DNA from 3 places in the Azospirillum humicireducens genome. Region 3 is predicted to be linked to each of the others. Evidence: riboswitches for the same ligand, from Rfam matches in the RefSeq annotation. Region 3 holds a riboswitch; each other region holds the start of a gene.

Region 1 (9,952 bases), on a different contig from region 3:
CATCGCGCGGCGGAGCCTTGCGGCATTGCTGGTGTCGGGCGCCGCGCTGCTCCTCGTGCCGTTCGCACAGTGAGGGCGGGTCCGCATCGGCCGGGGGATTAAAATGGCCTGCCTCGCGTACACATAGAAGCAGCCCCATCCATGGAGCGACGATGTGACGTTCAGCCTGCGAAGCCAGTTGTCGGATCACGTCCGCACCTTGCGCCGCTACGCGATGACCCTGGTGCGCAACCGGGACGACGCGGAGGATCTGGTGCAGGAGACGCTGGTGCGGGCCATTGCCGGCGCCCGGACCTACCGGCCGGAGGCCAACCTGCGCTCCTGGCTGTTCGGTATCCTGCACAATGTCCATGTCAGCGACCGCCGCCGCGATCAGGTGCGGACCCGTGCGGCGGCGTCCATCGAGCCGCTCGTCCGCAGCGACATCGCGCCCAATCAACCCGATCAGGTCGAACTTGCCCGCACCATGGAGGCCTTCGCCCGGCTTCCCGAGGATCAGCGGCGGGCGCTCATGTTGGTTGCGGTCGACGGAATGAGCTACCAGGAGGCCGCCGGGATTCTCGGCATTCCGCTTGGAACGCTGATGTCGCGCCTCGCGCGCGGGCGGGAGGCGCTGCGCGCCGACGTGCGTGGAGATGGGAGCCGGGCGGATGACGGCAGGCCGGCGCCTTTGCGGGTGGTGAAGTAAGCCATGATGGGGACCGGGATGAACGGTGAGTGGCAAGCCGACCTGCACGCCTACATCGATGGAGAACTGGATCCCGCGCGCCGGCTGGCGTTCGAGGCGTTCCTCGCCTCCAACCCGGCGGCCGCCGCCCGGCTGCATGACTATCTTCATCAAAGGGAGGCACTGCGCCAGGGCTTTGCGCGGATGACCGGCGACCCTCCCCGCCACACGGAGAGCCTGACCGGGCGCCTGTACGGCCGCCTGCGCACGGAGCGGGTCATCCGGCGCTTCGGTCCGCTCGCGGCGGCGATCCTGCTGCTGGTGGGCGGCGCCAACATCGCGGCACTGGTCCATCACCAGCAGAAGACAGCCTCCTACAGCGTGCCGGACTTTGCGGAGCAGGCCGCCGAGATGCATGAAACGGCTGTCAGCCAAAGCCTTGCCCTCTCGGACCAGTCCCTGGCCGACCTGAATGCGATGGCCGAGGGGCTTCCCCACCGGCTCGGCGCCGTCACGGTCAACCTGCCGGCCTTGGACCCGAACCTGCTGACTCTGTTGCGGGCGACCCTGGTGCCGATGAGCAGCGGCGTCGGCCTCCAGTTCGTCTACCGCGAGAAGGACGGCGAGATGCTGACGCTTCTGGTCGTCGCCGGGGATCCGATCGACGACAGAGGTCTGCACGCCGTCGAGCAGCGCGGGCTTCAACTGGTCTATTGGCGCAACGGCGCCACCGCCTACACGCTTGCGGGCAGCCGGTCGGACGGCGACCTGCTTCTGGTCGCCAAGAAGATGGCCGACAGCGTGAGGCGGTCCTGACCGGGCCTGGGCGGGGCGAAGCCTTTCAAGCCGACAATGTGGCCCGGACCACAGCGGGCGCCGCACCGGTCACTTCACCTCCGGCGAGATGGCCCGCGTGGTGCAGCAGCCGAAGACCCCGGCCGTCCGCACCGGCATCAACTGCGACCGGTCGAGCGCCAGCAGGTCGGTCTCCTCCAGCGCCACCGCGTCGGCGGTGCGCGGCTCGCCGTCCAGAAGGGAGGTGCGGATCATGATCTGGTCTCCTGTCTCGGGGCCGCGGGATGCGGCGTGTTGCCGATGGACAGACCCTACCCAAGCCCCGGAATCCGGGATGTGAGCCGCCCCACATTCGTCCTGCTTTCGTCGGTCGGCCCCAGTCCGCACCGCCGTTTCCGCTGTCCGCAAAGCGGGCATCCCCGCCGTTGACAGACGGCGCGATGGTCTTCTAGGCTCCGTCCCGTTCCCAGGGGAGCCTCGTTCAGGAGGCTGAGACACCCGCCGGCCCGGTGCTTCGCGTCCGGGCGACGCGGCAACCCTTCGAACCTGATCCGGGTCATGCCGGCGTAGGGATGCGGGACGAGAAGGCCTTCGTGGCCGACGCGCAAATCCATACCCCCACAGGCTCATCCCGGATTCGTTTGTTGCTCCATCGGTCAGTGCCGCATGGAGAAAACGGGGCGGGGAGTGTGGCGGTGAGCGCGATCTACGACAGCGTGATCTACGACAGGGTTCTGGCCTTCATGGCGGCCGGCATCGGAGCCGGGGCGGCGGCCGACGAGGCCTTCAATGCCTTGGCGTTGGAGGTGTTCGCCCACCAGTTCGAGCACAACCAGCCCTATCGCCGCTTCGCCATGCAGCGCGGCCGGACGCCGCGCGGGGTGAAGAGCTGGCGCGACATCCCGGCAGTGCCGATCAACGCCTTCAAGGACCTGACGCTCAGCTGCCAACCGGCGGAGGAGTCCGTCCGCATCTTCATGACCAGCGGCACGACCAAGGGCGGCATCCGCGGCCAGATCCACCACACGACCCTGACGGTCTACGACCGCTCCATGCTGCTGAATTTCCGCCGCCGCTTCATGCAGGATGCGGAGCGGATCGCGATGGGCATCCTGTTTCCGACCGAGGCGGCGATGCCGAACTCCTCGCTCGCCCATTACCTGGAGCTGGCGCGGGCCGAATGCGGCACGCCGGACAGCCGCCATTGGATCGGCGAGGCGGGCATCGACATCGCCGGGCTCTATGACCGGCTGGACGCCGCCGAACGGTCGGGGCAGCCCTTCGCCCTGTTGGGCGCCAGCTATGGCTTCGTGCATCTGATGGACGCCATGGCGCGCGACAGCCGCCGCTTCGCCCTGCCGGAGGGGAGCCGCATCCTCGACACCGGCGGCTTCAAGGGCCAGTCGCGCGAGCTGGAACCGGACGAGTTCTATGGCCGGTTGTCGGACGTCTTCGGCGTCCCACGCGAGCGCTGCATCAACATGTACGGCATGACCGAACTGAGCACGCAGTTCTACGACGACGGCAACGCGGTCTGCCCGTCGCTGAAATCCGGCCCGCACTGGATCCGCAGCCGCGTCGTCGATCCCTTGTCCGGCCGCGATGTTCCACCCGGCAGCATCGGCGTTCTGGTTCACCATGATCTGGCCCACGTCAACTCCGTCGCTGCCATCCTGACCGAGGACGCCGGTATCCTGGAAGAGGGCGGATTCCGCCTGCTGGGCCGCGTCGCCGGGGCGCAGGCCAAGGGCTGTTCGCTGGCGGTGGAGGATTTCCTCGCTGCCGCGCGCGGTTGAGCGGGAGCGCGGCCTTGGCCTTCGGCGACGAACCGGAACTGGCAGGCCATCTGCCCGGCCTGCCGCCGGATGCGGTGGAGCGGCGCGTGCTGACCTTCGGGTCGGGCGCCGAGGCGTTGCGCGTGGCGGTGCCGGTGCTGGATTCCGGGCAGGTGGAGCGGGTGGCGGCGACGGTCCGGGCCGCGGCGCGCGGCTATCTGAAGACGCTGCCGACAGCGCACATCGTCGCGGTGATCGATGCGGCGATCCAACGGCTGCTCGACCGCGGGGATCCGTGGCGCCAAAGGGCGGAGCGGCTGCTGCCCATCGTCACCGGCTATGATGCCGAGATGGTCAGGCTGGGGCTGACCGGTTATCTGAAGACCTTCCGCGCCCATGAGCTGCGCCGCTTCCTGGCGGAGGATTTCGCCAACCCGCTGGTGCTGGACGAGTTCCAGCCGGCGGCCAAGGGCGGCTTCACCCGCGCCTTCGGCCCCGACCTGCTGCTGCATGTCTGGGCGGGCAATGTGCCGGGACTGCCCCTGTGGAGCCTGATCTCCGGCCTGCTGGTCAAGTCCGGTACGGTCGGCAAGCTGCCCAGTGCCGAGCCGCTGTTCGCGGGCTGGTTCGCGCAATTGCTGGCGGAGATCGATCCCCGGCTGGGCGAGTGTCTGGCCGTGGTGTGGTGGAAGGGCGGCGATGCGGCGGCGGAGCGGGCATGGCTGGCCCAGGCCGACACGGTGGTCGCCTATGGCGGCACCGCGGCGCTGGCGGCGATCCGCGACCGGGTGCCGGTGACCACCCGCTTCCTGCCCTACGGCCACAAGATCAGTTTCGCGCTGGTGTCGCGCGCCGCGCTGGACCCGCGGCGGGCGGGGGAGACGGCGCGGCTGGCCGCCCACGACATCGCCCGCTACGACCAGCAGGGCTGCTATTCGCCGCAGACCCTGTTCGTCGAGCGCGGCGGCCGGCTGTCGCCGCAGGATTTCGCCGTCCTGCTCGCCCATGAACTCGCGGTGCAGGCCCGCAAGCACCCGCGCCGCCCCCTGTCGATGGCGGAGGGCGGGGAGGTTGCCGGCTGGCGCGACGGGCAGGCGATGCGCGGCCTGGACGGGTCCGGCCATCTGCTGCTGTCCGATCCGGCGGGCGGCTGGTGCGTGTCCTGCACCGACGCGCCGGACGGGCTGGCGCCGACCGCGCTGAACCGGACGGTTGCCGTTGTCGCGGTGGACGATCTGGCGGAGGTCGCGGGCCGCGTCGCCCCGCACCGCGCCGTGCTGCAGACCGCCGGCATCGCCGCATCGCCGGAGGAGCTGTTCCGGCTGGCCGGGCCGCTGGGGGCGGCGGGGGTCACGCGGCTTTGTGCCTTGGGCGGCATGACCGCGCCGGAGGCGGGCTGGCACCATGACGGCCGGTTCAACCTGCTGGATCTGGTGACGGTGACGGAGATCGAACGCTCGGCGGAAGCGCTGGCGGAGGGGTTGGCCCGCTATGCCGATTGACCCGCCGGCCTTCCTGAGCTTCGAGAACGTGCGCTTCGACTACGGCGGTTCGGCCATCGTCGACGGTGTCGACTGGACGGTCGGCCGGGGTGCTGTCCACTGCCTGCTGGGGCGCAGCGGCTGCGGCAAGACCACGCTGCTGAAGCTGGCCGCCGGGCTGCTGCCCCCCGCCGCCGGGCGGGTGCGGCTGGGCGGCGTGCCGGTGCGCGGGCCGGGCGATGCGGTTGGCTTCGTCTTCCAGGCGCCGACGCTGCTGGAATGGCTGACGGTTCTCGACAATGTGCTGCTGCCGGTGACGCTGCACCGCCGCGCCAGCGCCGACGACCGCGCCCGCGCGCTGGACCTGCTGGAGCGGGTCGGGCTGGCCGGGCTGTCGGGACGGGGACCGCGGGCGCTGTCGGGCGGCCAGCAGAGCCGGGTTGCGCTGGCCCGCGCGCTGATCGCCGATCCGGCGCTGCTTCTGCTCGACGAGCCCTTTGCCGCGCTGGACGCCCTCACGCGCGAAGAGTTGCAGGAGGATCTGCTGCGGCTGTGCGCGCAGCGCGGCACCACCGCCCTGTTCGTCACCCACGACATCGCCGAGGCGGTCTATCTGGGCGACCGCGTGGCGGTGATGGCGGACGGGCGGCTGCGCCACAGCCTTGCCATCGACCTGCCGCGCCCGCGCCCGCGCGACCTGCGTTACGATCCGCGCTTCAACGTGCTGTGCCGCGAGCTGCGCCATGCCATGGACGGCGGGTCCGGGCTGCGGCGGGCGGAGGCGGCGGAATGACGGCCCGCATCGCCGCGATCCTGTTGCCGCTGCTGCTTCTGGCGGGGTGGGAGGGCTATTGCCGCTGGTCGGGGATTCCGGCGCTGGTGCTGCCGCCGCCCTCCGCCGTGGTGGCGGCGCTGTGGAGCGGTCTGGCGAGCGGACGGCTGCTGCCGCATCTGGCGGTGACCGCGGCGGAGATGGCGCTCGGGCTCGGCATCGGCTGCGTCGTCGGCTTCGTCGCCGGGGTGGCGCTGGCGGAGGTCGCGGGGCTCCGCCGGCTGCTCTATCCCTACGTCATCGCCAGCCAGGTGGTGCCGAAGCTGGCGCTGGCGCCGCTGTTCATCCTGTGGTTCGGCTTCGGCATGGCCTCCACCGTCGCGATCACGGCGCTGATCTGCTTCTTCCCGCTGCTGGAGAACACGCTGACCGGGCTCGACCGCGTCGATCCGGCCAAGCGGGAGCTGTTCCGCATGTTGCGCGCCGGGCGGTGGCGCACCCTGACGCGGCTGAAGATTCCCGCGGGCCTCCCGGTGATCCTGGCCGGGCTGCGGGTGGCGGTGGTGCTGGCGCTGGTCGGTGCCGTGGTCGGGGAGTTCATCGGCGGACGCCAGGGGCTGGGCGCCTCGATCATCGCCGCACAGGGGATGATGGACACTCCGCTGATGTTCGCCCTGTTCGCGGTCATCACCGCGCTGGGCATGCTGGTGTATCAGGCCACGCTGCTGATCGAGCGGTGGCTGTTGTCTCGACAGGCGAAAGGATAGCAGGGAATGGGTCTGTTTTCTCGTGTGGCGGGAGCGACCGCCCTTGTCGGGGCGCTGCTGCTGGGCGGCATGTCCGGCGCGCTCGCCCAGGTGATGGACAAGGTGACGGTGGCGGGCTGGAGCCAGCCGATCAGCGAGATCACCAACCTGCTGGCCGAACCCGACAAGGGCTTCTTCAAGGCCAAGGGCATCGCGCTCGACTATGTGCCCGGCACCGGCGGCGGGTCGGCGATCCAGACCATGCTGACCGGCAAGGCCGACATCGCCTTCACCGATCCCGCCGCCCTCTATCTGGCGCTGGACAAGGGCGAGAAGCTGGTCGCCATCTACAACATCTACCCGCAGAACGTCTTCAACGTGGTGTCGCCCAAGGCCAACGGCATCGCCAAGCCCGCCGACCTCAAGGGCAAGCGCGTCGGCGTCTACAGCCTGTCGAGCGGCACCCGCCAGAATCTGGCCGTGCTGCTGCATCAGGTGGGCCTGAGCGAGAAGGACGTGACCATCGAGGTGACCGGGCTGCTGAACTTCGCCCCGGTGATCCAGGGGCAGGTGGACGCCACGGCGGCGACCGACACCGGCCTCTACGTCGCGAGGCTGAAGGGCCTGCCCGAGGTCAATGTGATCGAGGTGCGCGACAGCCTGAACCTGCCGAGCGACATCTTCGTGGTGACGGAGGAGACCTACCGCAACAGGAAGCCGCTGCTCGCCCGCTTCCTCGCCGCCTACCGCGACAGCGCCGCCTGGATGATCGCCAACCCGGAGGAGGCGGCCCGCCTCGCCGTCACCCGCGCCATCAACGGGTCGGACGAGGCGGTCAACCTGGGCATCATCAAGCTGCGCAACGCCTCCACCGTGTCGGAAACGACGGAGCGCGAGGGGCTGGGCGCCTTCGATCCCGGCGTGATGCAGAAGGGCGCCGACACTTTCCACCAGTTGGGGCTGATCGCCCGCCCGCTCGACATGGGCGCGGTGGTGCGTACCGACCTGATCCCACCCAAGCAGTGACGGGACCGTCATGGATTTCCAGGGCAAGGCCATCCTCGTCACCGGCGCCGGGCGCGGCATCGGCGCCGCCATCGCCCGCGCTTTTGCCGCCGAAGGGGCGATGGTGGCGGTCAACTACCTGCGCAACCAGTTGGCGGCGGAGGCGGTGGCGGCGGAGTGCCGGGCGCTGGGCGGCGACGGGCTGCCGCTGCGCGCGGACGTGACCGACGCGGCGGCGGTCGCCGGGATGGTGGAGACGGCGGTGGCGGAGTTCGGCGGGCTGGACGTTGTCGTCAACAACGCCTTCGCCCCTTATGTCTTCGATCCCGACCGGCGGCGGCTGTTCTGGGAAACCGAATGGGACGACTACCAGACCCAGATCGACGGAGCGCTGAAAAGCACCCATGCCGTCTGCCGGGCGGTGCTGCCGGCGCTGCGGCGGCGGGGCGGAGGCAGCATCGTCAACATGGCGACCGACCTCGTGGCGCGGCCGACCGTGCCATATCACGACTATACCACCGCCAAGGCGGCGCTGATCGGCTTCAGCCGCACCCTGGCGGCGGAGCTGGGGCCGTTCGGCATCCGCGTCAACTGCGTGGCGCCGGGTCTGGTCTATCCCACCGACGCCAGCCGCTCGACACCGGAACCGGTGAAAGACCGCATCACCGCCCTGACGCCGCTGGGCCGTATCGCGGCGCCGGAGGATGTCGCCGGGCCGGTGCTGTTCCTCGCCTCCGACTGGAGCCGCTTCATGACCGGGCAGACACTGACGGTGGATGGCGGGCTGGTGATGGGCGGCGCCTGACCCGCGCACCCGTCGCCACCGGAACCGGCCGGTCGCAGGACCGGGGAGCTTGAACGCGGCTGATGATGGGAGCGGCATGAAACGGAATTGGCGCAGCCTTGGATCGTGGCTGCCGACGCTGGTGGCGGTCTGGTTGCTGCTGCCGGCGTCCGTGACGGCCGGGGCGGGCAAGCTGCCGGTGGCGGCGGAAACGGTCACGGTCATGACGTCCTTTCCCGCCGGCTTCTACGAGCCGGTGCGGGAGGCGTTCGAACAGGCCCATCCCGGCCTTCGCCTCCGGGTGATCAATGCCAAGACGACGGCGGCCGTGAGCCAGCTCCAGGACCGTGTGGAGGATGTCGACCTCTTCTGGGCGTCCGCCCCCGATGCCTTCGAGGTGCTGAAGGCCGCCGGGCTGCTGGCGACGGTCGGCGCGCGCCCGACCGGCGCCCCGGCGACCGTCGGCAACCAGCCGATCGACGATCCCGACGGCACCTATCTCGGCTTCGCGCTGTCCGGCTATGGGCTGGTCTGGGATCAGTCCTATCTCGACCGGCACGGGATCGCCGCTCCGCGAAGCTGGGAGGATCTGCGCAAGCCGGCCTATGTCCGTCATCTCGGCATCACCGCGCCGTCGCGCTCCGGCACCATGCACCTGATGGTGGAGACCGTTCTGCAACTCCATGGCTGGGAGCGAGGCTGGGCCATGTGGTTGGAAATCGCCGGCAACATCGCGACGGTGACGGCGCGCAGCTATGGCGTGGTGGAGGGCGTGGGCAAGGGGCGTTTCGGCATCGGGCTGGCGATCGACTTCCTGGGCCAGGGAACCGGGCAGGAGGCGCAGGACGGAGAGGCGTTGCGCTTCGCCTATCCCGCCGACAGCGTGTTTCTGCCGGCCAGCGTGGCGGTGCTGCGCAGCGCGCCCAATCAGGCGGGAGCGGACGTCTTCATCGATTTCCTGCTGTCGCCCGCCGGGCAGGCGCTGATGCTGCGGCCTGACATCGGACGGCTGCCGGTCCGCCCCGACGCCTACGCCGCCGCGCCCGCCGGCTATCCCAATCCCTATGCCCGCGAAACCGGCGACGACCTCTTCCTCTTCGACCGGGCCTTGTCGAGCCGCCGCTACGAACTGGTCAACCTCCTGTTCGATGAGTTGATCACCTTCCGGGTGAAGACGCTCAACCGCGTCTGGCAGCTGATCCACGAGGGGGAGACCCGTCTGGCGGCCACTCCCGACCCGGTGGCCCGCGACCTGTTGCGCACGGCCCGCACGGCGGCCACCGCAGTTCCGGTCGGCGCTGCCGAGGCCGTCGACCCCGCCTATTCCGCGGCGTTGCGGCGGCCGGCCCGCGGCATGCGGGTCTCGGCAAGGCAGGAGGATCTGGCGGCGGAATGGCGGAGCTTCTCCAAGACCCAGCTCGACGCGGCGTTGTCGGCTGCCGAACGGGCACTGGTCATCCTGCGGGTGGCGGCCGGCGAAGGGGGCTGGCCATGAGCGCTCCGGCGCGACCGTCCGTATCGGCCGGCGGGGCAGGCAACGGGCCGGCGAGCGGGTGGGGACCGTTGCGCTTCGGCATCCGCGCCCGGCTGTTTCTGGCCTTCGTCGCGGTGGCCGTTCTGTCGGTCGCGGCCTGCGTGCTCGGCTGGCTGTCCTATGACCGGCTGGGCGGAACGCTGGACGAGTTCGCCGAAAGCCACCTGCCGGCCCTGGGGCTCGCCGCCAAGCTGGCGGAGGAGGGCGGCGCCATCATCGCCACCGCTCCCATCCTGGCCGGCAGCCGGACCGAGGCCGAGATGGATGCGATCCGCGACACGCTGGGCCGCCGCCTGACCGCGCTGCGGGCGCTGACCGGCTCCATCGAAGGCGGTGTTCCCGGTCTGCGCCCGGTGGTGGATGCGCTCGGCCGCAATCTGGCGGAGCTGGACG
Region 2 (9,952 bases), 790 kb from region 3:
GTCAGCGCCGTTCGGCGGTTCCGGTCCGTCGTGCCGTATGCTTCGCCCACAACAGACGCTGCGTCCAGGCGGCCCGACCGGTCGCGCGGGTTCCCTGGGTCGCGCCGTTGAGGACCGTATATGGCCAAGCGCATGCTGGTGGACGCCACGCACCCGGAAGAAACCCGGGTCGCCGTGGTCAATGGGAACCGGCTGGAAGAACTCGACTTCGAGATCGCCAGCCGCAAGCAGCTGAAGGGCAACATCTACCTCGCGAAAGTGACGCGGGTCGAACCTTCGCTCCAGGCGGCCTTCGTGGAGTATGGCGGCAACCGCCACGGCTTCCTCGCCTTCTCCGAAATCCATCCCGACTATTACCGCATCCCCGTCGCCGACCGCGAGGCCCTGCTGGCCGAGGAGCGCCGGCTGGAAGAGCAGGCCGAAGCCCGCGCCGAGGCCGCCGCCGACGGCGCCGTGATGGGCGAGCCGATCCGCCCCGAGCAGGTGGTCGAGGAATGGTCGCCGATGCCCTCCCCCATCACGCCGGAGGCGTCCGACGAGGATGCCGGCGACGAGGAGGGTGAGAACGAGACCGGTTCCGAGGGGCAGGCCGCTCCGTCCGAAACCGCCACCCAGGACACGGCACAGGCGGCCGACGCCCCCGATATGGTCGGCGGCGACGAGGATGAAGAGGTCGAGACCCAGCGCCGCCGCTCGCGCCCGCTGCGCTCCTACAAGATCCAGGAAGTGGTGAAGCGCCGGCAGGTCATGCTGGTGCAGGTGACGAAGGAGGAGCGCGGCAACAAGGGCGCCGCTCTGACCACCTACCTGTCGCTTCCCGGCCGCTACTGCGTCCTGATGCCCAACACCGGCCGTGGCGGCGGGATTTCCCGCAAGATCACCAACCCGGCCGACCGCAAGCGCCTGAAGGAAATCCTGTCGGATCTCGACATTCCGGACGGCATGGCGGTCATCCTGCGCACCGCCGGGCTGGAGCGCTCCAAGCCCGAGATCAAGCGCGACCTGGAATATCTGCTGCGCCTGTGGGACGACATCCGCGAACAGACGCTGAAGTCGTCGGCGCCCTGCCTGATCTATGAAGAAGCGAACCTGATCAAGCGGTCGATCCGCGATCTCTACGCCAACGACATCGACGAGATCTGGGTCGAGGGCGAGGCCGGCTTCCGCACGGCGCGCGAGTTCATGGACATGCTGATGCCGGGTCATTCCCAGCGCGTCCAGCTGTACCGCGACAGCCAGATCCCGCTGTTCCACCGCTATCAGGTGGAAACCCAGATCGACGCCATCCACAGCCCGGTGGTGCAACTGCGCTCCGGCGGCTACATCGTCATCAACCCGACCGAGGCGCTGGTCTCCATCGACGTCAACTCCGGCAAATCGACCCGCGAGCGCAACATCGAGGAAACCGCCTACAAGACCAACCTGGAGGCCGCCGACGAGGTGGCGCGCCAGCTGCGTCTGCGCGATCTGGCCGGCCTGATCGTCATCGACTTCATCGACATGGAGGAGCCGCGGAACAACGCCGCCGTCGAGCGCCGCATGAAGGAGGCGATGAAGAACGACCGGGCGCGCATCCAGCTCGGCCGCATCTCCGCCTTCGGCCTGCTGGAGCTGTCGCGTCAGCGTCTGCGCCCCTCGCTGCTGGAGACCAACTTCGAACGCTGCCCGCACTGCTCGGGCACCGGCGTCGTCCGTTCGGTCGAGTCCGCCTCGCTGCATGTCCTGCGCGCCATCGAGGAGGAGGGCATCCGCAAGCGGTCGGCCGAGATCACCATCTACGTCCCAACCTCGATCGCGCTCTACATCCTCAACCAGAAGCGCGGTGAGCTGGCCAAGATCGAGGAGCGTCACAGCTTCCACGTCATGGTCCAGGCCGACGACAGCCTGATCGCCCCGGACCATCGTCTGGAGCGCAACAAGGCGCGCCTGCCGGACGAGGACGGTCCGCTGGTCAGCGCCGACCGCGTCATGGCTGAGACCGATCGTGCCCTGGCGGCGGAGCCGGTCGCCGAGCCGGTCGAGGAGGAGGCCGACGTCGAAGCCGCCCAGGCCGAGGATGTCGGCGAGCGCGGCGAGACCAACGGCGCCAATGGCGATGGCAATGGCGAGGACCGCCGCCGCCGCCGCCGCCGCCGCCGTGGGCGTGGCCGTGACCGTGAGGAAGGCCGCATCGAAGGCGACGCGGGTGCGGGCGAGGACGCCGAGGAGTCCGACGAGACGGGCGACGAGGAGACCGGCCTGCCGGCTGCCGCCGAGACGATTCCCGGCGCTGCCGTCTCCGAGCCGGCCGAAGACGACGACTCGGAAGAGGATGAGGAAGAGGGCGAGGGCGACGAGGAGACCGGCGCAGACGCCGGCGATCGCAACGGCGAGGGCCGCAAGAAGCGCCGCCGCGGCAAGCGCGGCGGTCGCCGCAGGTCCCGCCGCGAGGGTGCGGAAGGGTTGGAAGGAGGCGAGGAGACTGCGGCCGATCAGTCGTCTGCCGCTCCGGCCGAAACCGCTCCCGTACAGGCTCCGGCCGAGGCATCCGACCTCGACTGGATCCTGGCCGGTGAAAGCGCTCCGGCACCCGTCCCGGAAGAGGCTCCGGTTCCGGTGCCCGCGGCCGAGCCGCCGGTAACCGCTCCGGCCCCGGCTGAAGCCGTTGCCGAAAAGGCGCCGGCCAAGAAGGCCTCGCGCAAGCGCAAGGCCGCTGCCGAGGCCCCGGTGGAAGCCGCGCCCGCCGCCGCGCCTGCCGTCGACCAGGCCCCGGCCAGGGGCCGCAAGCGCAAGGCTGCCGCTCCGGTGGAAGCACCGGTGGAAGCGGCACCCGAGCCGGTGACGGAGCAGGCTCCGGCCAAGAAGGCCTCGCGCAAGCGCAAGGCCGCTGCCGAAGCCCCGGTCGAGGCCGCGCCCGCTGCCGCGCCTGTCGTCGCCGAAGCGCCGGCCAAGGGCCGGAAGCGCAAGGCAGCCGCAGCCGAAGCCCCGGCGGCAGTCGCGACCGACGCGGCTCCGGCCAAGAAGGCCTCGCGCAAGCGCAAGGCCGCTGCCGAGGCTCCGGCCGAAGCCGCGCCCGCCGTCGTCGCTGCGACGGCGCCTGCCACCGCTCCGGAACCCGCTGCGGTTCCGGCGGCGGCCGACGACACCGGCGAAGCTGCCGCCAAGCCGCGCCGCGGCTGGTGGAAGCGGTAAGCCGAACGGCCCGTTGGGACTTCTGGAACGGGAAAAGGCGCCGCAAGGCGCCTTTTCCTTTTCCCGGACGTTATTTCCCTGCCACAGCACAGGTCGGACCATGAGCAAGGCTTTCACCCGCGAGAACGACACGCCCCCCGAAAGCGAACTCGACGATCTCGACGATCCGGCACCGCTGCCGCAGGGCTTCAAGAATTACATGACGCCGCCCGGCTTCCAGCGCATGCAGGAGGAACTGCGCCATCTGCTGCGGGTGGAGCGGCCGAAGGTGGTGGAGGTGGTGTCCTGGGCCGCCGGCAACGGCGACCGGTCGGAGAACGGCGACTATCTTTATGGCAAGAAGCGCCTGCGCGAGATCGACCGCCGCATCCGCTTCCTGAACAAGCGCTTGGAGTCGGCGGTGGTGGTCAACCCGCAGGACCAGAAGAACCGCGAACAGGTCTTTTTCGGCGCCATCGTCACCTATGCCCGCGAAGACGGATCCGAGAACACCATCACCATCGTCGGCGCCGACGAGGTCGATCCCGACCGCGGCCATGTCAGTTGGATCTCCCCCATCGCCCGCGCATTGCTGAAGGCGCGGGAGGGCGATCTGGTCGATGTGCGCACGCCGGCGGGCATGGAACAGGTGGAGGTGCTGGAGATCAGGTACGCGGGGTGAGTGGAGGCGTTGCTGCCCCCACCCTGACCCTCCCCCGCTGGGCGGGGGAGGGAATTGGACCTTTGTCGGCGTTCGGCGGCAGTCCCCTCTCCCGCATTAGCGGGGGAGGGTTAGGGAGGGGGCATCGCTGCCGAGACCTCACTCCGCCGCCGGCTGGTAAATCTCCCCGCCCGACTCGCGGAACTTCTGCGACATCTCGGCCATGCCGGACTCCGCGGCGTCGCGGATTTCCTGCGTGATCTTCATCGAACAGAATTTCGGCCCGCACATCGAACAGAAATGCGCGGTCTTGGCCCCTTCGGCCGGCAGGGTCTCGTCGTGATAGGCCATCGCCGTCTCGGGATCGAGCGACAGGGCGAACTGGTCGCGCCAACGGAAGGAGAAGCGGGCGCGCGACATGGCGTCGTCACGCAGGCGGGCCGCCGGATGGCCCTTGGCAAGGTCGGCGGCGTGGGCAGCGATCTTGTAGGCGATGACGCCGGCCTTCACGTCATCGCGGTCGGGCAGCCCCAGATGCTCCTTCGGCGTGACGTAGCAGAGCATCGCCGTGCCGAACCAGCCGATCATCGCCGCACCGATGGCGCTGGTGATGTGATCGTATCCCGGAGCGATGTCGGTCACCAGCGGCCCCAGCGTGTAGAAGGGCGCCTCGCCGCACAGGGCCAACTGCTTTTCGACATTGTGCTTGATCTTGTGCATCGGCACATGGCCCGGCCCTTCGATCATCACCTGCACGTCGCGCGCCCAGGCGATCTTGGTCAACTCGCCCAGGGTTTCCAGCTCGGCGAACTGGGCGGCGTCGTTGGCGTCGGCCTGGCTGCCCGGCCGCAACCCGTCTCCCATCGACAGCGCGACGTCATAGGCGCGGCAGATCTCGACGATGTCGGCAAAATGGTCGTAGAGGAAGCTCTCGCGATGATGCGCCAGACACCATTTGGCGATGATCGAGCCGCCGCGCGAGACGATGCCGGTCACCCGCTTGGCGGTCAGCGGGATATGGGCCAGCCGCAGGCCGGCATGGATGGTGAAGTAATCGACGCCCTGCTCCGCCTGCTCGATCAACGTCTCACGGAACAGCTCCCAGGTCAGGTCCTCGGCCCTGCCCTTCACCTTTTCCAAAGCCTGATAGATCGGCACGGTGCCAATGGGAACCGGGGAGTTGCGCAGGATCCATTCGCGGGTCCGGTGGATGTCGGCGCCGGTGGACAGGTCCATCACCGTGTCGGCGCCCCAACGGATCGCCCACACCATCTTCTCCACCTCCTCCTCGATCGAGGAGGTCACGGCGGAGTTGCCGATGTTGGCGTTGATCTTGGTCAGGAAGTTCCGGCCGATGATCATCGGCTCCGACTCGGGGTGGTTGACGTTGGACGGAATGATTGCCCGCCCGCGCGCTACCTCGTCGCGCACGAATTCCGGCGTGATGAAGTCGGGGATGTCGGCCCCGAAATCCTCACCGTCGCGGGCGGCTCCGATTGCCGCGACCCGGCCCAGATTCTCGCGGACGGCGATATACTCCATCTCCGCAGTGACGATGCCGGCGCGGGCATAGGCCATCTGCGTGACGGCCCCGCCGCCCTTGGCGCGCAGCACGCCGCTGTCGGTGGTCTCCACGTCGCCGCGGGCCAGGATCCAGTCGCGGCGGTGCTTGGCCAGCCCGGCGCGCACGTCGATGCTCACCGACCCGTCGGTGTAGGGGCCGGATGAATCATAGACGGTCAGCGGAGGCTCGCCACCCGACAAGGCGATCTCGCGCATGGCGACGCGCAGGTCTGGAAAGCGCGTGCCCGGCACATGGATTTTGCGCGACGACGGCAGTGGGCCGGTCGAAATGCGGATGGCGGAGTCGTTGAAGTCCTTGGGCATTGGGTTTCTCCGTCGGAGTTGGGCGGACAAACCCGGGACTGCGGACGGAGGTGCGGTGTCTTCGTGCGGGCCGTATCCCTGCATGAGTCCCCGGCGTGGCGGGGCTGATACGGCCGGACGGGGCGAGAATCGGCCCGTCACGAGGTCCCTCCCTTCGCCGGTATGACCCGGATCAGGTTCGAAGGGTCACCACGCTGCCGGCAGCGCTTGGCGCCGTCCGGCCGTTGGTATCTCAGCCCCCTGTCGGGACCCCCCTGGAATGCGCCCATCCTGCCGGGACGGACGCCCCCTGTCAAAAGGAAAGAACAGCGGACGATCCGCTCACCCCATTGTGGAGATCCGGTGCTACAGCCAGCGTTTCAGACGAACATAGATCATCGGCAGAAGCGCCGACAACAGCATCAGCCCCAAGGCGCTTGGATAGCCGAAGGGCGAGTCGGTCCCCGGCATCTCGTTGAAATTCATGCCGCCGATGCTGGCGACCAGGGTTGGCGGGAACAGCAGGACGGTCAGGACCGACACGATCTTGACGATCTCGTTCTGCTCCACGTTGATCTGACCCAGCGCGGTGTCCAGCGCCAACGCGACCTTGCCGGCCAGGAAGCGGGCGTACTGGTCCAGTCCGCGCAGATCCTGCAGCGTCGTCTTGGCCCAGCGTCGTGTCGCCTTGCCGGAGTTCCAGCCGTCGCCGCGCGCCAGGAAATCGGCCATCCGTGACAGGCTGGCCAGGCTGATGCGGGCCTTGCCGATCAGGTGGCCGGCATGGCCGATGCGCTTCAGCGTCTGGGCGTCGTCCAACGTCTCGCCACGCGAACGCAGCTTGCGCCCACGGAAGAAGCGGCGGTTCAGCACGTCCAGTTCGACCCCGGTCCGCCGCAGCACAGCCGACGTCCGGTCGACCATCCCGTCGACCAGCGCCGCCAGAACCAGTTCCCCGCGGGAGGCGGGGACCTGCCCATGGGTGGCGCGGCGGCGGAAAGCCAGCAGGGCCTGGGGGTCGATGTCGTGGATGGTGACCAGCCGGCGCCCGGCCAGCACGAAGCTGACCGTGGCGATGCGTGGCTCGTCGGTATCGGCCCAGACCAGGGCGGTGACGGTCATGGTCAAGGCGCCCCCGGCGATGCGCAACCGGCTCGATTCCTCGATCTCGGCCATCTGCTCGCGGGTTGGCAGGCTGGCGCCGATCAGAGTCTCCGCCCGCGCCAACTCCTCGGCGGTCGGGTTGATCAGGTCCAGCCAGACGGAGGCCTCGGGCAGCGGATCCGCCCCCTCCGCGGCCTCCCTGGCCCAGCGCAGCAGACCGCCCTCATTGACGAAGACATGCAGCAAGGCACTGCTCCTTGCGAGGTTGGCGGCGGCTCTTGAGGCGGCTAGGTCATCCGCCCGCCACGCCTGGGCTTCTGGGGCGGCTGTACCGGCGAAGGCGCTTTCCCCTCGGTGTCGAGGTCCAGCGTTGCCCCCTCCGCCTTCAAAGCCTGTTCCAGCTTGCGGCGGAAGGCGCCGCCATCCCGTTTGGCGTCGAGGAAATGGCCGACCGCCTCCTTCGCCGCGTCGCTGTCGTAGGGGATCTTGCCCAACGCCGCCAGCTTGGCGCGCTCCACCAGCTTGGGGTCCATCCGGTCGCGGATGGCCTTCATCTGGCGGAGCAGGTCCTTGCGCAGGTCGCTCATCGGCCCCCCGTTGCAGCGTCAGGCCTTGCCGATCAGGGTGCCGGCGCCGCCTTCGGTGAAGATCTCGAGCAGCAGTGCATGCGGCACGCGGCCATCGAGGATAACCGCGGCGTCGACACCCTGCTCCACCGCGCCGATGCAGGTTTCGATCTTCGGGATCATGCCGCCGGACGCGGTGCCGTCGGCGATGGCCCTGTGGGCATCCTCCAGCGACATCTTCTCGATCAGCGTCTTGTCCTTGTCGAGAACGCCGGCGACGTCGGTCAGCAGGAAGAAGCGCGCCGCCTTCACCGCCGCCGCGACCGCGCCGGCCGCCGTATCGGCATTGATGTTGTAGGTGTCGCCGTTCACGTCGAAGCCGACCGGCGCGATCACCGGGATGATGTCCGACTGCGCCAGGGCATGCAGAATCTGCGGGTTGACCTTGTACGGCTCGCCGACGAAGCCGAGGTCCAGCACCTTCTCGATGTTGCTGTCGGGATCGCGCTGCACGCGCTCCAGCCGGCGGGCGGTGATCAGGTTGCTGTCCTTGCCCGACAGGCCGACGGCCCGGCCGCCGGCGCTGTTGATGGCGGCGACGATCTGCTTGTTGATGGAGCCGGCAAGCACCATCTCGACCACCTCGACCGTCTCCTTGTCGGTGACGCGCAGGCCGTCGATGAAGCTGGACTTGATCTTCAGCCGCTCCAGCATCTGGCCGATCTGCGGCCCGCCGCCATGGACGACCACCGGATTGATGCCGACCTGCTTCAGCAGGACGATGTCGCGCGCGAAAAGCTCCGCCAGGCTGGCGTCGCCCATGGCGTGGCCGCCGTACTTGATGACGAAGGTGCTCCCGGCATAGCGGCGCATGTAGGGCAGCGCTTCGGACAGGGTACGGGCCTTGGCGAGCCACTCGTCACGGGTGGGAGTCTGCACGGGAGGATGCCCTTTGTCGGGGTGAACGGTCGGGTTTCTTTAACGGAAAGGCCGGCCGGTTGCCTAGAGGGCAATTTAACGGTCACATGCCCCCGTTCCGTCCGCCCGCGGCTGCGGCCGACGCGGCGCCGGCCGGGCGCCACCATCCGGCCAGCCGGGTCATGGGCTGGGTCAGCGCGGTGACCGCCACCGCCATCAGCACCATCGCCGAGAAACAGGCGCCGGACAGCACCCCCGCTTCCAGCAGGACGGTCAGAACGATCACCTCCATCAGCCCCTTGCAGGGCATCAGCGTGCCAAGCCTCAGCGCGTCCGGCCAGCTTTCCCCGGTCAGGCGGGCGGGCAGCGACGTACCGGCCATCTTGCCGGCGAGCGTCGCCACTGTGGCGAGCGCGAAGACCGTCCATTGCGCCGGATCGTCCAGAGTCAGGGTCACCTTCAGTCCCGTAAGGGTAAAGAAGAAGGGCAGCAGGATCAGGGTGGAGAAATGCTCCAGCCGGTCGAGGATCGCGGCGGCATAGCGGCGCGGCATGGCGGTGCCGGCGACGAAGGCGCCCAGGATGTAATGCAGCCCGATCAGTTCGGTCACGGCCGCCGAGGACAGCAGCGCCGCGCAGGTCACCACCACCGCGGTGTCGCCCATCCGCCCCTCGGGCGCCACCCGCTCCAGCAGGCGGTCGAGCAGCGGACGCACGATCAGAACCGTCACCCCGACATAGGCGAAGCCCAGCAGTCCGACCCGGGCGACCGCCCAGCCGCCCCCACCATCCGACGCGCCGTCCGCCGAGGCCCAGGCCAGCACGGCGGTGATCAGCAGCCACAGCAGCGCGTCGTTCACCGCCGCATAGCCGAGAGCCAGCCGCCCGACCCGATCGCCCAGCAAATCCATCTCGCGCAGGATGGCACCAAGCACCGGCAGGGCGGTGACGCCGACGCAGATGCCGAAGCCGGCGGCGAACAGGCCCGGCGTGGCGTGGGTCCCGGTCATCTCGGGAAAGGCACCGGCCAGCCACCAGCCAAGCGCCCCGCCCAGCAGCGTCGGCACGATCATGCTGGACAGAGCCACCGTGGCGAAGGCACCACCCCGGCCTCGGAAATCTGCGGGGTCGAGGTGAAGGCCGGTGAGAAAGGCGAAGAAGACCACGGCCAGCAGCGCGAGACCGGACAGCGGCGCCAAGGCTGCCGGCGCGAACAGCACGCCCCACAGATCCGGCACCATCCGGCCGAGCAACGAAGGGCCCAGCGCGACGCCGAACAGGATCTGGATCACCACCATCGGGGCGATGTGACGCCCGCCGCCGAGCCGCCACAGCAGGAACGGCCCGGCGATCAGCAGCAGGGCCTGCATCAGGAACAGCAAGGCGGGGGAAAGGCCACCCATCGCGGTCGCCCGGTGCTATTCGGCGGCCAGGGCGAGCGCCGCGAGGCTGGCGCGCAGTTCGGCGATGCCGGTTCCCTTCTCGGAACTGGTGACATGGATGTCGGGGAAGGCGGCGGGGTGCTTCTTCAGCCCCGCCTGGGTGTCGCGACGGATCTTGTCCAACTCCGTCGGCTTCACCTTGTCCGCCTTGGTCAGCACGACGACATAGGGCACCGCGGTGCGGTCCAGCATCTCCATGATCTCGTGGTCGTTGGGCTTCAGCCCATGGCGCGAATCGATCAGCAC
Region 3 (9,952 bases):
TCCATGTCGCCCTGCACCGCCCCGGCCTGGGCCCGCCTGACCGGGCACCGGCTGGATCAGGTGGCGACGATGACCCGCGAGGATCTGGTGAAGCTGGGCATGACCCCGCCCGTCGCCTCCCGTTCCCTGATCATCATCCATGAATGGCTGCGCAACATGCGGCAGGCGCTGTCGCCGTATCTGCACGACGCCTTCCGCCAGACCCCGGCGACCGCCAAGGCGCGCTGAGGTCCGCAAGGGACGCTGATCGGAGCCCTTCTTCCCCCGCGGGAGAAGGGCTTTCTCTTTGCCGGGATCAGGCCGCCGCGTTGCGGGCGGCGCTCGCGCTGTAGAGGTCTTCCTTCACCGCTGCCACCGACTTCACCTGATAGCCGGGGCGGGCGCTGAAGCGGCGGGTGGCGCGCTCGGCGGCCTCGCGCTCCGACTCCGCCCAAACCAGATAATCGCGGCCGCGGGCCCATTCGACAGCCATCGGATGGGCGGCGTCGATCTCGCCAATCTGCTGATTCACCACGGTGACCAGCCATTCCTTGTCGCCGGGATTGCGGCGGTCGGTCAGGATCAGGATTTGCGGACGGCGGCGGCTCTGCGCCTCGGTCAGGCGCTGCTGCACCTCGACCTGCTTCTTGCGCAATTCCACCATGTCGCGGACCAGCTCCTCGATCTCGCCATGGAGGCTCTCCTCCTCCCGGTGCAGGCGGTGGATGGTCGCGTCCAGCTTGTCCAGCGTGCCGCGGACGCCGCGGACGCGCTGGCGGGCCTGCGACACCCGCTGTTCGACCGACAGCAGGACGTTGCCCAGCCAGGCGCCGACGGCGACGATGCCAAGAACGATGATGAAGTTGATCATCATGTGGCGGAAGCCTTGGACCGCGCCGTCGCCGGGGGCTGGGGCACGCCGCCCTTCGCGGCGCCCTTCGCGCCACCGGTCCGCGCGTCGCCGCGCATGAACGACTTCTGGAAGCCCAGCTTGAAGGGAAAGGCGACGTCGACCATCTGCTTTGCCTCGTCGAAGCTGGAGGCCCACACCTCCGCCACGTTGGCGCAGCGCCAGATCTGGTTGACCGGGCCGCGGTCGCCGGCGGCCCTTGCGGCGGCCGACGCCTTCTCCTGCGTGACGGTCGCAACGAACTTCATCAGGCCGGCCTGGGGATCGCCGACCTCATGCACGAACAGCGGGGGCTGTTCCGCCAAGTCCCTTATCAGCTTTTCCGCTTTGCGGATGTCGCTTTCCAGCCTTGCACGTTCGGATGACTGGCTGTTGCGGCGCTGGACCAGATGATTGACGCGGTTCTGAAGCTCGTGCGCCTCGGCATGCAGCACATAGACGCGGTTCTCGATCTGCTCCAGACCGCTGCTCTTCTCCAGGATGTTCGGAAGGAAATCCTTCAGCATCATGGCGACCGGAACGGCGGCCAGCATGATGATGACGATGGCGATCAGGAACAGCGTCGTGTTCGACATCCGCCCGCCCGTTCTCCTCCCGGAATCCGCACATCCCTACGAGCCGGAACCGGCGCGATCGGCATCGCTGCGGACTTTCGAGGATCAACGAGCAATCCAACCCCGTCAACGAATCGTCGCGGCATCGTTCAAAATTCGTCAGAAATGTGTCAGGATGCGGCCATCTCCGCCACCCGCTTCACCGCATCGCGCACGGGTCCCGGCCGGGGAGCGTCCGCCAGCGTGGTGAACCAGTGTTCCGGCGGGTTGCGGCCGGCGGCACGGTTCCAGGTGAGCGAGCGCAGCACCCGCTCCGCCTCCGCAGTCGGCGGTACGGCGGCGGGATCCCTGCCACTCATCACTGCCCATATGCCGGTCCAGCAGCGTCCGACCGACCAGGGATTGTAGCCGCCGCCACCCACCACCAGCACCCGCGGCGCCAGGGGCAGCAAGGCGGCAACCGCATCCCACAGCGACCGGTTGGACAGCTCCAACCGGCTCAGGGGATCTTCGGCCAGCGCATCGGCGCCGGTCTGGATCACCATCGCCTGCGGACGGAAGGCGCGGGCCAGCGGCAGCACTGCCGCCGCCATCACATGCTCCATCTCGCTGTCGTTGAAGCCCGGCGGGACCGGCAGGTTGCGGGCCATGCCGCCGGCCCGGTCCTCCGCCTTGCCGGAATAGGGCCAGCGCCCGTCCTCGTGGATGGAAACCGTCAGCACCCGGTCGTCGTCGGCGAACGCCTCCTCCACCCCGTCGCCATGGTGGGCGTCGAGATCGACATAGAGAACCCGCTCCAGCCCATGGTCGAGCAGTTCCAGGATGCCGAGAACCGGCGCGTTGAAATAGCAGAAGCCGCTGGCGCGGTCGCGGCGCGCATGGTGGGTGCCGGCGGCCGGTGCATAGACCAGCCCGGCCGGCCGGTCGCCCAGGATCCGTGCCGCCTGCAGGGCAGAGCCGCTGCTGTGCGCCGGCCGCCGGTACATCTCGGCGAAGACCGGGTTCTCCAGCTTGCCCAGATTGTGCCGGGCCGCCGTGGCCTCGTCCACCCGCTGCTCCGCCTCCGCCCGTTTCAGGGCGGCGATGTAATCGGGGGAATGGAAGCGCGACAGTTCGCGTTCGCTCGCCACATGGGTATCGAGATAGACCTCGTCGGGCAGCCACCCCATGGCGCGGCTGAGGTCGATGACGGTCGATACGCGCGGGATCGCCAGCGGATGCTTCGGGCCATAGGTCGAGCCGCGATAGATCTCGCCGCCGATGAACAGCGGGGTTCGGAGAGGCGTGGTCAGGGGAGGATCTCCATCGGTCCCGTCAGAAACTAGGCGCTGCCGCGCACCGGTCAAGCGCCGCCCGCGCTTCCACGCCTTGGAAGGGCTTCCGGCAATGCTTGCGGTCACGGAACGTCCGCGCCTATAGTCGCGGCCTTCACTGGGGGGAGCCGATGGGCGGCTGAGAGGTCCCGTTGCGGGACGACCCCTGGAACCTGATCCGGTTCATGCCGGCGTAGGGATCAGTGATGCCAGACCGCAAGCGCACCGTCTCCGTTCTACCGCCCTGCCCGCTCCCAGGCTCGCAACCAGGCTTGGCCAGGGCCGGGCGATGACGCCGCTTTCGGTGACCGTGGCGCGTGCTCGGCTGACCTATGGCGGCACGCTGCTGTTCTCCGACCTGACGCTGAAGCTGCCGGCGGGGCGGACCACCTGTCTGCTGGGGCCGAGCGGCGTCGGCAAGACCACGCTGCTGCGCATCCTCGCCGGGCTGGCGGAGCCGGAGCCGCCGACCACCATCACCACCGGCGACGGGCTGCCGCTCGCCGGCCGCATCGCCTACATGGCTCAGCAGGACCTGCTGCTGCCCTGGCTGACCGTTCTCGACAACGTGCTGCTTGGCGACCGGCTGCGCCACCGCCGTCCCGACGCCGCGCGGGTGGAACGCGCCCGCGCGCTGCTTGGCCGCGTCGGTCTGTCTGGGCGGGAGCGCGACCGCCCGGCCGCGCTTTCCGGCGGTCAGCGGCAGCGGGTCGCGCTCGCCCGCACGCTGATGGAGGACAAACCGCTGGTTCTGATGGACGAGCCCTTCTCCGCGCTCGACGCCCTCACCCGTCTGAGGCTGCAGGAAACGGCGGCGGAGACGCTGGCCGGCCGCACCGTCCTGATGGTCACCCACGATCCGCTGGAGGCTCTGCGCATCGGCGATTGCCTGCATGTGATGACCGGCCGTCCCGCCATCATGGGTCCGGCGCTGGAGCCGTCCGGCCCGGTGCCGCGCCGGGTCGACGATCCCGGATTGCTGGCGCTGCAGGCTGAGCTGCTGCGGAGGTTGGCGGAATGAGGGCGCTGCTGCGCGCCGCCGTCACCCTCGCGGTGCTGGTCGCCGGCTGGCAGGCGCTGGTCTGGGCCACCGGCCTGCCTCGCTATCTGCTGCCCGGTCCGCTGGCCGTGGCGGACGCCATGCGTCGGCAGGCTCCCCTGCTGTGGAGCCATGGGCTGACCACCCTGACCGAGATTCTGATCGGGCTGGTGGCCGGCGTGGCCCTGGGCGGAGTCAGCGCCCTGCTGCTGGCCCGATACCGCACGGCGCGGCGCTGGCTGATGCCGCTTCTGCTGGTCAGCCAGGCGATCCCGGTCTTCGCGCTGGCTCCCTTGCTGGTGCTTTGGCTGGGCTACGGCATGGCGTCAAAGATCGCCATGGCGGTGCTGGTCATCTATTTCCCGGTGACGACCGCGCTGTTCGACGGGCTGCGCCGCACCGATCCCGGTTGGCTCGACCTTGCCCGCACCATGGGCGCCTCGCCCGCCGCGATCCTGTGGAGCATCCGTCTGCCCGCCGCCCTGCCCGCCTTCTGGTCCGGCGTACGGGTGGCCGCGGCGGTGGCGCCCATCGGTGCGGTGATCGGCGAGTGGGTGGGGTCGTCCTCCGGTCTCGGCTACCTGATGCTGCACGCCAACGCCCGCATGCAGATCGACCTTCTGTTCGCCGCCGTGCTGGTGCTGGGGGTGTTCGCGGTGACGCTCTATGCCGCCGTCGACGCGCTGGCCCGCCGCGCCCTGCCCTGGCAACCCGATACGCAACCGGCCGAAGACGCCAATCCTTGATAAGGGGGGAGAGAAACCCGATGAAGCACCTGTTTACCGTCGGCCTGATGGCGGCCAGCCTGATGACCGCGCTTCCCGCGATGGCCCAGGACAAGCTGTCCGTGATGCTGGACTGGTTCGTCAACCCGGACCACGCCCCGCTGGTGGTGGCGCAGGAGAAGGGATTCTTCAAGGACGCCGGGCTGGAGGTGACTCTGACCGCCCCGGCCGATCCCAACGACCCGCCGAAGCTGGTCGCCGCCGGCGGCGCCGATCTCGCCGTGTCGTACCAGCCGCAGCTGATCCTGCAGGTGGCCGAAGGGCTGCCGCTGGTCCGTGTCGGGACGTTGGTCTCCACCCCGCTGAACTCCGTCGTCGTCCTGCGCGACGGTCCGGTAAAGACGTTGAAGGATCTGAAGGGCCGCAAGATCGGCTTTTCCATCGCCGGATTCGAGGATGCGCTGCTGGGCGCGATGCTGGAGAAGCAGGGGCTGAGCCTGAAGGACGTGGAGTTGGTCAACGTCAATTTCTCGCTGTCGCCGTCTCTGCTGTCGGGGCAGGTCGATGCGGTGGTCGGCGCCTTCCGGAACTTCGAACTGAACCAGCTGGACATCGAAAAGCATCCCGGCCGCGCCTTCTACCCCGAAGAGGAAGGCGTGCCGCCCTATGACGAACTGATCCTGGTCGCCCACAAGGCCAAGGCCAGCGACCCGCGCGTCAAGCGCTTCCTGGCGGCGGTGGAACGCGCGACGCTCTACATCCTGAACCATCCGGAGGAGTCGCAGGCCGCCTTCGTCAAGGGCCGGCCGGAGCTGAACGACGAGCTGAACCGCCGCGCCTGGGCGGACACGCTGCGGCGTTTCGCCCACAGCCCGGCCGCCCTGGATGCCGACCGCTACACCCGCTTTGCCGAATTCCTGAAGGCGCGCGGCCTGATCAAGGAGGTGGCGCCGCTCGATCACTATGCGGTGGTGGTGAAGTAACCGGCCATCCGATTGCGTTGCCATCCGGGGCGGCGGCGCGTTACCTAGAGGGAAACCGCTCCGCCGCCCAATGATCGGCGGTGGCATGAATCGGGAGACGCAAGGGCATGCCGATCAAGACCATCCTGCTGCACATGGCCAACGACGATGCCCACGCCGGCCGGATGGCCGTTGCCGCGGCTCTGGCCAAGCGCTTCTCCGCCCATATCCATGCGCTCTACATCGCCACGCCGGTGTCGATGCCGGCTGGCGCCACCGGCCGCGCCGCCTCCTACGGCTTCATGGCGGAAGCCACCGCCATCGCCCACGAGAACGCCGAGCGGATCGAGCAGGAGGTGAGGCAGGCGCTGAACGGCCTGCCCTACGACTGGACGATCGAGGAAGGCGACCACGTCGACCTGCTGGCCGAGCGGGCTTCCTATGCCGATCTGGTCGTGGTGGCGCAATCGGCGGCCGTCCGGGCGGGGGAACGCGTCTCCCTGCACAACATCCCCGACCGCCTGCCCCTGGAGACCGCCACCCCGGTGCTGGTTCTGCCGCCCAGCCAGCCGGCGACCGCCGCCATCGGCCGGCATGTGCTGGTCGCCTGGAAGAACAGCCGCGAATCCGCCCGCGCCGTCCGCGCCGCCATGCCCTTCCTGGAGGCGGCGGAGAGCGTCACCGTCCTGACCGTGGAGCCGCCCGGCCAGCGCAGCGACGAAGCCGCGGCCTTGACCGAGTGGCTGCACCGCCACGGCATCGCCGCCCGCCCGCAGTCGGTGATCGCATCCGGCGGCGAGGTCGGCGACATGATCCTGTCCTGCTGTTCCGACCAGGGCGCCGACCTGCTGGTGATGGGATCCTATGGCCACTCCCGCCTGCGCGAGCTGGTCCTGGGCGGCGCCACCCGCACGGTGCTGGAGGGGCTTTCCATACCGGCCTTGATGACCCACTGATTGGGTCGGGGTGGGGGAACACTCCCCCGCCCGGCACTCACCCGAACAGCTGTCCGTGCAGCGCCTGCCAGCTGTCCCTGTCTGGCGCGAGCAGGATGCTGCCCTGCAGCAGGCCCGGCCGATAGGGCGTGCCGTCGATCAGCGCCGAGTACCCGCCGGCCTCCGCATGCAGCAGCACACCGGCGGCGTGGTCCCACGGCATCAGCCGGTGATAGAGCGAGTAATGGGCCCGCCCCTCCAGCAGCCGCAGATACTCCTGCGCGGCGCTCGACAGGCAGGCACGCTCGCCGAGGCCGGCGCTGCGCTCCTCCAACTGGCGGCTCATCGCTTCGGCGCAGAAGCGGGTCGACAGAGCGCCGACCATCCGGGGCAGCGGCACGGCGGGGGCGACATGGACCTGACGCCCGTCGAGCCATGCCCCCTGCCCCTTCACCGCCGTCGCCATCCGCCCATCGACCGGATCATGAATCCAGCCGGCGACCGTCTCGCCCTTGCAGGCGAGCGCGACGATCACCGCGAACATCGGCCGGCCCTGGGCGAAGTTGATGGTGCCGTCCACCGGATCGACGATCCAGACCGGATCGTCGCCATGGATGCGGTCGAGCACGCGCTCGTCCTCGGACGCCGCTTCCTCGCCGATCACGCGGCTGCCCGGCAGCAGGGCCGTCAGCGCCGGGGTCAGCGCGCGTTCCGCCGCCTCGTCCGCCAGTGTGACGAGGTCGGTCGGTCCGGTCTTCTGCCGGATGCCTGAGGCGTCCAGCTTTTGGAAATAGGGCATGATCTCCGTCCGGGCGACGGAGCGGATCAGGTCGGACACGAGGTCGATGTCGGGAAGCGGGAAACCCGTCATGGTTGGGCGCTCTCACTGAATTCGAGGGGATGGGAGGTCACGGCTTCGCCGCCGGCCTGCCCGGTTGACTGTCCAGTTTCAATGTCGGATCGCCGTCGCCGGGGTTTGTCAGCAGGACCTTCCCGTCCAAGCCGCTGTCCTTCAGCGCCTTCGACAGCGCGTCGAGCGTGGCGCGGTCAGCCGCCGCCGCTGCCGCCTCCTTGGCCTGATCGGCCGGCGGAGGCGGCACCGGACCGCCCTGCGCCGGTTGCCGGGGCGCATTGGGGTCGATCCGCGGCGGAGGGGGCGGCGGAGGTGGCGGGCCGGCCGTTTCCTTCTCGGGCTCCGGCGGCGGTGGAGGCGGCTGCCAAAGCCGGAAACAGTCGGTGAAAGCCGGCTGCTTGCACTCCTTCAGCAGCTCGACGGCGTCCGGTGCGATGACCAGCGGCTCGTCAGGTGCCACCGGAAGGGGCTGCGGCAGGGGGGGGAGAGGGTCTTCGGGCGGGACGTCCGGTTCTTCGACATAGCCGGGAGGAAGGTGCGTTCCAGGCCGCAACGGCTGCGCCGCGGATGGCTGGGCAAGCGCCAGAAGCAGCGGCAAGGCCGCCAGCAGGCGACCGGCACCGGTCGGGACGAAGCGGGGGGAGGAACGGAGCACGACGGAACCGCGGCGATGGCGAACGGCCCATTATGGCCCGCCATCATCGGCGTCGTCATCCATCAAGCGTGTGTCATATGACCGTCATGCGGCAGCGCGGTGGTTTCCTTCGGAGAATCCGGCGGACCGCCGCCCTTCGCCATAGCCCCAGGCCGAAAGTTCGCGGCAGATCGCGGCGATCTTGGCGGCTTCGTCGGCATTCTGCTCCCGCTGCGCGGCGGCATCGATCAGGCGGATCAGCTTGGCACGCCCTTCCGGTGTGCGCGACAGATCCTGCAACCGCAGCAGCGCCGCACCCGGCGGCAATTTCTCTTCGCGGGCCACCAGCGCGACCTGATCAGCGAGGAAAGCCGTGATCGAAAAACACGACGGGTCGGTTTGCAACCGCATTGGCAGTCCTCCTCGTGGGGAGCGCGTTGCTCCGTTCCCATAATCGGACCCCAACGGGGAAATGACCACGCCGCATTCGTCTTAAGACCGGAGTGGGGTGCTACAGGTCATAGCCCGCCGCTGCACCCTTTCCGTTTGGCCAATGCAGTCTGAACCTTCCTATGGTTGCTTCGGCTGCATCGGCCCCACTGTCGGATCAGGCCTGGGATTGCGGTTGGAACCGCTTTTCGAATCGAGCAAGGTCGGCCGGATCGAGGGAGACGTGCAGATGCGCCCGCTCCTCATCGTCGCGGCGTTCCAGCACCTCGCCCTTGGCATAGAGCCAGGCCAGAGCCGCACCGTCGCCCAACTCCACCGACAGGTCGACCACCTGGCGGTTGACGTTCATCCGCTGGTCCAGCAGGCGGTCGAGATCGTCGATCCCCTCGCCGGACAGGGCGGACACCGCAACCGCGCGCGGGTTGCGGCCGGTCTGGGCCAGGATCGCCGCGCGGCTTTCGTCGTCCAGCGCGTCGATCTTGTTCAGCACCTCGATCACCCGGTCGTCCGTTTCCGGATCGATGCCCATGTCGGACAGCACTTCATGGACGTCGGCCTTCTGGGCGTCACTGTCGATGTGGGCGATGTCGCGGACATGCAGGATGATGTCGGCGGCATCCACCTCCTCCAGCGTGGCGCGGAAGGCGGCGACGAGACCGTGCGGCAGGTCGGAGATGAAGCCGACCGTGTCCGACAGGATCACCTTGCGGCCCGACGGCAGCGTCACCTGCCGCATGGTGGGGTCGAGCGTGGCGAACAGCAGATTCTGGGCGAAGACGTCGGCATTCGCCAGCCGGTTGAACAGCGTCGATTTGCCGGCGTTGGTGTAGCCGACCAAGGCCACCACCGGGTACGGCACCTTGGCGCGCGCCTTGCGGTGCAGGCCGCGGGTGCGCCGCACCTCCTCCAGTTCCTTCTTGATCTTAATGATCCGGTCGCCGATCAGGCGGCGGTCGAGTTCGAGCTGGGATTCGCCGGGACCGCCGAGGAAGCCGAAGCCGCCGCGCTGCCGTTCCAGGTGGGTCCAGGAGCGGACGAGCCGGGACTTCTGATAGGTCAGGGATGCCAGTTCGACCTGCAGCATACCTTCCCTGGTCCGGGCGCGGGCGCCGAAGATTTCCAGGATCAGGCCGGTCCGGTCGATGACCTTTGCCTTCAGCGACCGTTCCAGGTTGCGCTGCTGGACCGGCGACAGGGCATGGTCGAGGATGACCAGCGTCGCCTCTGTCTCCTCCACCACCTGCGCCAGCTGCTCCACCGTGCCTGAGCCGAGCAGCGTCGATGGCTGCGGCCGGTTCACCTTGGCGCATTCGGCATGGATGACATCCAGCTGAATCGCCTGGGCAAGACCAACCGCCTCCTCAAGCCGTGATTCGGGAGGGCGCATATCCCCATCCGCCTCATTGCGGAGGACGGGGTGGACCACGATGGCCCGCGCGGCGCCTTCCGGGGCCGCGCCGTTACCATTGGTCAAGGGATCAGACGCTTTCACCTTCCTTGGGCGGCTCGAAAAGTTGAATGGGATGGGCCGGCATAACGGTCGAGATTGCGTGCTTGTAAACGAGCTGGGAGTGCGCGTCGCGCCGCAGAAGTACCGA

Evidence for each region. Region 3 has a riboswitch for thiamine pyrophosphate ahead of A6A40_RS05170 (ABC transporter ATP-binding protein). Riboswitches for the same ligand answer to the same signal wherever they lie in the genome.
Region 1: another riboswitch for thiamine pyrophosphate. It lies ahead of A6A40_RS16890 (LuxE/PaaK family acyltransferase); the one in region 3 lies ahead of A6A40_RS05170 (ABC transporter ATP-binding protein).
Region 2: another riboswitch for thiamine pyrophosphate. It lies ahead of thiC (phosphomethylpyrimidine synthase ThiC); the one in region 3 lies ahead of A6A40_RS05170 (ABC transporter ATP-binding protein).

The regions. Positions count from the first base shown of each region.
Region 1 is NZ_CP028902.1:516,522-526,473, reverse strand. Features, by position in the region: gene A6A40_RS16905 (hypothetical protein) at 1-73, shown strand, start outside; gene A6A40_RS16900 (sigma-70 family RNA polymerase sigma factor) at 155-688, shown strand; gene A6A40_RS16895 (anti-sigma factor family protein) at 692-1,483, shown strand; gene A6A40_RS30730 (cyclic nucleotide-binding domain-containing protein) at 1,553-1,717, opposite strand; TPP riboswitch at 1,921-2,053, shown strand; gene A6A40_RS16890 (LuxE/PaaK family acyltransferase) at 2,206-3,258, shown strand; gene A6A40_RS16885 (acyl-CoA reductase) at 3,273-4,739, shown strand; gene A6A40_RS16880 (ABC transporter ATP-binding protein) at 4,729-5,511, shown strand; gene A6A40_RS16875 (ABC transporter permease) at 5,508-6,257, shown strand; gene A6A40_RS16870 (ABC transporter substrate-binding protein) at 6,264-7,262, shown strand; gene A6A40_RS16865 (3-oxoacyl-ACP reductase) at 7,273-8,046, shown strand; gene A6A40_RS16860 (ABC transporter substrate-binding protein) at 8,123-9,520, shown strand; gene A6A40_RS16855 (ATP-binding protein) at 9,517-9,952, shown strand, end outside.
Region 2 is NZ_CP015285.1:349,040-358,991, reverse strand. Features, by position in the region: gene A6A40_RS01605 (Rne/Rng family ribonuclease) at 121-3,171, shown strand; gene greB (transcription elongation factor GreB) at 3,272-3,832, shown strand; gene thiC (phosphomethylpyrimidine synthase ThiC) at 3,971-5,698, opposite strand; TPP riboswitch at 5,831-5,964, opposite strand; gene A6A40_RS01590 (magnesium transporter CorA family protein) at 6,044-7,027, opposite strand; gene A6A40_RS01585 (hypothetical protein) at 7,069-7,368, opposite strand; gene argB (acetylglutamate kinase) at 7,387-8,286, opposite strand; gene A6A40_RS01575 (cation:proton antiporter domain-containing protein) at 8,369-9,667, opposite strand; gene yihA (ribosome biogenesis GTP-binding protein YihA/YsxC) at 9,683-9,952, opposite strand, start outside.
Region 3 is NZ_CP015285.1:1,143,350-1,153,301, forward strand. Features, by position in the region: gene A6A40_RS05150 (hypothetical protein) at 1-228, shown strand, start outside; gene A6A40_RS05155 (hypothetical protein) at 296-853, opposite strand; gene A6A40_RS05160 (hypothetical protein) at 850-1,464, opposite strand; gene A6A40_RS05165 (acetoin utilization protein AcuC) at 1,614-2,843, opposite strand; TPP riboswitch at 2,868-2,974, shown strand; gene A6A40_RS05170 (ABC transporter ATP-binding protein) at 3,046-3,777, shown strand; gene A6A40_RS05175 (ABC transporter permease) at 3,774-4,541, shown strand; gene A6A40_RS05180 (ABC transporter substrate-binding protein) at 4,562-5,503, shown strand; gene A6A40_RS05185 (universal stress protein) at 5,611-6,438, shown strand; gene A6A40_RS05190 (inositol monophosphatase family protein) at 6,476-7,288, opposite strand; gene A6A40_RS05195 (hypothetical protein) at 7,326-7,925, opposite strand; gene A6A40_RS05200 (hypothetical protein) at 8,010-8,315, opposite strand; gene hflX (GTPase HflX) at 8,512-9,780, opposite strand; gene hfq (RNA chaperone Hfq) at 9,833-9,952, opposite strand, start outside.